2 regions of the Pseudoalteromonas sp. SWYJZ19 genome follow, and region 1 is predicted to be linked to the other one. Evidence: predicted binding sites of a transcription regulator. Region 1 holds the regulator's gene; the other holds the start of a gene.

Region 1 (3,218 bases):
AGCTTGCTACTTACGGCCGTATTATTGGTTGTGGTGTAAAGCAAGTTAAAGATGCTAATGAATTAGCTGAAGTTTTATATCATTTACGAAATAAACGTCTAGTATTAATTGATACAGCAGGTATGAGTCAGCGAGATTTACGTTTAACTGAGCAGTTAAACACGTTAATGCGTAACCAACGTGTGGATATTCGCAGCTACTTAGTACTAAGCGCGACGGCACAAATTAATGTATTACAAGAAACAGTACGTCACTTTAAAAAAGTACAGTTAAGTGGTTGTATTTTCACTAAGTTAGATGAATCATTAAGTTTGGGTGAGATTATTAGTATTGCGATTCAAAATCGCCTTCCAATAGGGTATCTTACTAACGGTCAACGAGTGCCAGAAGATATTCGTGTTGCAAATGCTGAAAAACTAGTGAAAAAGGCTGAGCAGTTATATTTAAAAAGAACAAAAGCACAACATTCAAGGCACCAAGCAGTGGCGCCAAGTACAGTAGGGATGTATGATTAACACAGTATTAGATCAAGCAAGCGGCCTGCGCAAAATGAGTCAAAACAATAACAACGGCGTAAAAGTTATCGCTGTAACCGGTGGTAAAGGTGGGGTGGGGAAAACAAATGTTTCTCTAAATACCGCTATTGCACTAGGGCAACAAGGTAATAGAGTATTAGTGCTGGATGCTGACCTAGGTTTAGCAAACTGTGATGTGATGCTTGGTTTACGTGTAGAGCGCAATTTATCACACGTTTTGTCAGGTGAATGTGAGCTTGACGAGATTTTAGTTGAAGGGCCTGCTGGTATTAAAATTGTACCTGCTACATCGGGCTCGCAAAGTATGGTTGAATTATCGCCATCTGAGCATGCCGGGCTAATTCGTGCATTTAGCGAATTGAATACCGAATTTGATATTTTAATTGTAGATACAGCCGCTGGTATTTCAGACATGGTGCTAAGCTTCTCACGAGCAGCACAAGATGTAATGGTTGTAGTGTGCGATGAACCAACATCAATAACCGATGCTTACGCACTTATTAAAGTATTAAGCCGCGAGCACGGTGTTTATAAGTTCAAAATTGTTGCCAATATGGTCCGCAGTATGCGTGAAGGCACTGAATTGTTTGCAAAACTATCTAAAGTTACCGATCGCTTTTTAGATGTTTCAATGGAGCTAGTAGCAACGGTTCCTTATGACGAAAATATGCGCAAAGCAACACGTCGCCAAAAGGTGATTGTTGAGCTCTTTCCAAGTTCGCCAGCCGCTCTCGCGTTTAAAGCGCTGGCGACAAAAGCAGTTAAATGGCCAATACCAAATCAACCATCTGGGCATTTAGAGTTTTTCATTGAGAAACTAGTAAACGGCTAATTATGACAACATTGGTGAATAGAGCTATGGGATATCAATCAACACAAAACTTAAATGTGATTGTTGAGAAACATGCATCACTTGTTAAAAAAGTGGCATGTCATCTAATTGCTCGATTACCACCTAGCGTTCAGCTTGATGATTTAATTCAATCAGGAATGATAGGTTTAATAGAAGCTTCAAAAAACTTTGATGCAACAAAAGGCGCAAGCTTTGAAACCTTCGCCGGTATTCGTATTCGCGGGGCTATGCTTGATGAAATGCGCCGTGGTGATTGGGCTCCTCGTTCAGTACACCGTAAAAGCCGACAAGTTGCAGAAGCAATTACTGGGCTCGAAAGCAGTCTGAATCGCGAACCAACAGATACAGAAGTTGCTGAAAAACTTGAAATTTCACTCAATGAGTACCATCATATTTTAAATGATGTTAATACCAGTAAAGTATTAGGTATAGAAGACCTTGGTGTAGATGAGGATGTTATTACTCCCGTAGGCCAAGATTTAGCGCTAGACAAACCTTTTAATAATGTTAAAAATGATCGGTTTAATGAGTCTTTGCTAAATGCAATAAAGTCATTACCAGAGCGTGATGCAATGGTACTTTCTTTATACTATAACGATGAAATGAATTTAAAAGAAATAGGACATATACTCGATGTAAGTGAATCGCGTGTAAGTCAGATACATGGTCAGGCGATGATTAAGCTTAAAGCTAAAATCAATGACTGGATAAACTAGTAGTAAGTAAACTAAGGTTAATACCTCACTGGGGGATGTTTTGGATAAAAACATGAAAATTCTTGTAGTTGATGATTTTTCAACGATGAGACGAATTATAAAAAACCTATTACGTGACTTAGGTTTCACTAACGTTCAAGAAGCTGATGACGGGTCTACAGCTCTGCCTATGTTACAAAATCAAGTATTTGATTTTGTGGTTACAGATTGGAATATGCCGGGAATGCAAGGTATTGACCTTCTAAGAGCAATTCGTGCAGATGATAAGTTAAAACATATCCCTGTATTGATGGTAACGGCAGAAGCTAAAAAAGAACAAATAATTGCTGCAGCGCAAGCTGGCGTTAATGGTTATATTGTTAAGCCATTTACGGCTGGAACATTAAAAACTAAATTAGAAAAAGTATTTGAACGCTTAGGCTAATGATGGGGGAGAGGCTTATGTCAGCACCAGCTGCGCCTCAAATAACGTTAGAACAAGCTCGTCAACTCGTCATTTATTTAGAAAACGATGAGCAAGATAAAGCTAATCAGTTGATTTTAGAGACAGCTTCGCAAGAGCAGTCTAAATTATTTGCTGAAGTTGGGAAGTTGACTCGTCAACTGCACGAAGCACTTAAAAGCTTTGAGCTTGATACTCGCTTAACTAACATAACGACAGATGCGATTCCAGATGCTAAAAAGCGGCTTAATTATGTTATAGAAATGACAGAAAATGCGGCTAATAAAACAATGGATGCTGTTGAGGCTAGTTTACCTATAGCTCAGCAACTTGCAGATGAAATATCTCATATCAAACCGACATGGGATCGTTTAATGAGCCGGGAGATTGAGCTTGGTGAGTTTAAACAACTTTGCCATAGTATCGATAAGTTTATGAATAACTCTCATCATAAAACGGATGAGCTTCAAAGCTTAATGACAAATGTACTAATGGCTCAAGACTATCAAGACTTAACAGGTCAAGTTATTCGCCGTGTTATAGAACTTGTTAGAGAAGTAGAAGAAAGCTTACTTCATCTTTTAACAGCGTTTGCTGAACAAGATGACAGTGACAACACAGCGAATAAAGTAGAACAACAAAAAATAAAAGAACCAGTTGCCACACAAACT
Region 2 (3,218 bases), on a different contig from region 1:
CTAAAGTTACTAACTCAACACTGCTATATAGATTAACGGTTACATTACGTGCATGCTCAGTAATTAATGTTTTAGTGTATGAACTGGCGACCGTTGCCGGTGTGGCTAATAAGCCAATATGATTTGAACGTGTTAACTCTGCCGCAGGCTTTATTGCTGGCACAACACCTACTATAGGAATATCTGTCATTTGGCGAACAGCGCTAAGTGCAGATGTAGAAGCGGTATTACACGCTATTACAATTAAATCAACGTTAAGCGTATTAGCTTTGATGAAATGAATAAGTGAGCATAATCGGTTAATGATTGTTTTTTGGGATTGAGCACCATAAGGTAGTAATGCATTATCCATAAAATAACTGTACTGAGCATTGGGGATACTTTGCTTTATATGCTCAAGTACAGTAGTTCCACCAATACCTGAATCAAAGACCATTATATGCGCTGACAAACTACCGTTCCCACTTTACTTTAAGAACGGCAGTTTGCCATGAGGTATTTATAAAAGAAAGTAGTTTAACTTTGCGTGGTTTCTAAATCAGCAAGCTCGTCGGCTGCCGAATTTAACTGATTAAGGTTTTCGAACATAGACTTTGTGTAATCTACTAACTTATCTATTTGTTCCTGATCTTGATTTAACCATTGGAGAATGCCAGCTAGCTGATTTTGTAATCCAAGCTCACCCGCTTTTTCAAAAGCATTTTTAAGGTCGTCATTAAAAGGAGCTAAACCCTCCACTACTTGTTTTTCTGGTGCTGGTCTATATTCTTCATAGCTTTTAACTGTTGCTATTGTTTTTGTTTGGCGTAAATCCATAGAAAAAGCCACCAGCTGATCGCTGTCTAAACTCAGCTCTTGCGCTTGTTCAAATGCTTCATCTAAATCACCACCAAAAAAGGTTTTACTTAAATCTTGTAAGTCTTCCATCATCGCATTAATAGCTTCTTGCTCTTGCTCATTTAAGTCACCATTAACCGACATCGAAAATGATACCTGTCGAGATTGCGATGATGAGCTTGCAAACGACTCGCCATTATTGTTTTGCTGATAGCCACTTGCCGACTGAGATTCAAATGCATCTGCAAAGCTAATACTTACCTCGTCACCTTCTGCGGTGGTAAATTTATACTCTGCATTACTCGTCATACTGACATATTGAGCCTGGCTTATATTTACGCTGGCAGGTTGTGGGTTAAATAACGACTCTTCAAACTTATCAAGTCCATTGTAAATACCCTCTTTGGACTTATTAATCCCCTCTTCCATGTCATCATTAAATACGCCAGTACCTTTGAGTTCATCAACAGCGTCGTCAATCCCTATTTGGACGCCTTTGCGCGCGTCGCCTAACATATCTTTGAGCTTTTCGTCATCAGCGCCGTTAGCTTTTGCTTTATTAACAGCACTACTTACAAAATCGAGTACGTTTTTTACTATTTCATCAAAATCAAATAGTGGTTTATCTGCTTTTTTTTCTGCGATAGGCAATCCAAGCTGCTCAGCCATTTTATCGCCAAGCACCTTTGCGGCCAACTCTCGGCCTCGTTGTTGATAGCTATCTTGAGGAGACGTAATTGTAGGTTGCTGTATATCAGCTTTATTATTGAATTTATTGATGTTGTTGTTTGGCGTAAAGCCATAATTACCTATTTTCATGATTCGTCTCCTAAGCGTGCGTAGTTTATTATCGGCTATAACAATAAAAACTAAAGTACAATGTTCAATAAAACAGCATAAATGCTAGCCAAAACTAGACAAATACGCAGCGCTCCCTACAATAGCGCCGATAAACAGATCTTAGATAAGGTAGTAGCGTTAATGGCAGTTATTAAAATAGATACCACACAGTACCAAGCGCAGTTAAGTGAAAAAGAGCAGCGTATTAGTGCGCAGTTTCAACGTTTTGGTGTGGAGCAACTAGAAGTATTTAGCTCAGAGCCAACTAACTACCGCCAACGTGCTGAATTTAGAGTATGGCACGACGGTGACGATCTGTTTCACATTATGTTTGATCAACAAACAAAAGAAAAAATCCGTGTTGATACATTTGATCCAGCAGCGCCTCTAGTAGGTGAAATAATGCAGGTGATGATTGAAAATCTTAAGCCTTGTGAAATATTACGTCGTAAGTTATTTCAAATCGATTACCTATCAACGCTAAGCGGTGAAATTTTAGTAAGCTTGCTTTATCACAAACCACTGGATGATGAATGGTTAAGTGAAATTAAAGCACTGAAAGAAAAGCTTAGCAGTAAATACAAAATTGACTTTATCGGCCGAGCTCGCAAACAAAAAGAAGTACTAGGTGATGACTTTGTAACTGAACGTTTAACAGTTAATGGTCAAGAGCTTATATACCAACAAGTAGAAAATAGCTTTACTCAGCCTAATGCAAAAGTAAATATTAATATGCTGGAGTGGGCACAAGATTTATGTAAACCACTTAAAAATGATTTACTAGAACTGTATTGTGGTAACGGTAACTTTTCAATTGCATTAGCGGGCTGTTTTAATAAAGTATTAGCGACGGAAATATCAAAATCATCTGTTCACTCTGCTCAATACAACATTGCTAAAAACAACGTAGAGAACTTAGATATTATTCGTATGTCGAGTGAAGAGTTTACTCAAGCAATGAATGGCGAGCGTACTTTCTCTCGTTTAGATGGTATTGACCTTAAAAGCTATGACTGCCAAACCATATTAGTTGATCCACCACGCGCGGGCATGGATGAATTAACGTGTGACTTAGTGGCTAATTACGAAAACATAATTTATATATCGTGTAATCCTGAAACCCTTGAGCGTGACCTTGATCACTTAACACGTACGCATAACGTTAAGCGCTTTGCTATATTTGATCAGTTCCCTTATACGCATCACATTGAGTCGGGTGTTTTCTTGCAGCGCAAATAAATACGCTCAGTAAACGTTACCCATAAAAAAGCTCCTTAAGGAGCTTTTTTAGTTTTAGCTAAACTTACTTGTTAGCTAAGTAATTAATCAGTTTGCTAATATCTTCTGGTTCAGTAATACCCGACTCACGACCTAGGTTTAATTTATACTTACCATTTACAATAAATGTAGGTACGCCACGTAGTGCGCCTTTTTCTTTAAAGTAGTCTTGATCGCGTTTCATTTTAGAGCTCAGCGTTCTTACCGAGAAGCTTTTAAACAGCTTATCAAACTTATCGCCATCAACGCCCTGCGCTACAAAT

Evidence for each region. Region 1 encodes FliA, which starts transcription of late flagellar genes. Its sites were predicted from a motif close to CTAAAGNTNNNNNNNNNNNNGCCGATA; they were not measured.
Region 2: a site for FliA is predicted at 1,686-1,712, ahead of I6F45_RS20105 (DUF5610 domain-containing protein). Genes of this name have one in related genera too.

The regions. Positions count from the first base shown of each region.
Region 1 covers NZ_JADYXI010000008.1:26,179-29,396, reverse strand. Annotated here, with positions in the region: gene flhF (flagellar biosynthesis protein FlhF) at 1-515, shown strand, start outside; gene I6F45_RS09825 (MinD/ParA family ATP-binding protein) at 508-1,368, shown strand; gene I6F45_RS09820 (RNA polymerase sigma factor FliA) at 1,395-2,105, shown strand; gene cheY (chemotaxis response regulator CheY) at 2,146-2,529, shown strand; gene I6F45_RS09810 (protein phosphatase CheZ) at 2,547-3,218, shown strand, end outside.
Region 2 covers NZ_JADYXI010000033.1:1,210-4,427, forward strand. Annotated here, with positions in the region: gene murI (glutamate racemase) at 1-451, opposite strand, end outside; gene I6F45_RS20105 (DUF5610 domain-containing protein) at 517-1,656, opposite strand; gene trmA (tRNA (uridine(54)-C5)-methyltransferase TrmA) at 1,819-2,916, shown strand; gene I6F45_RS20115 (thiol:disulfide interchange protein DsbA/DsbL) at 2,981-3,218, opposite strand, start outside.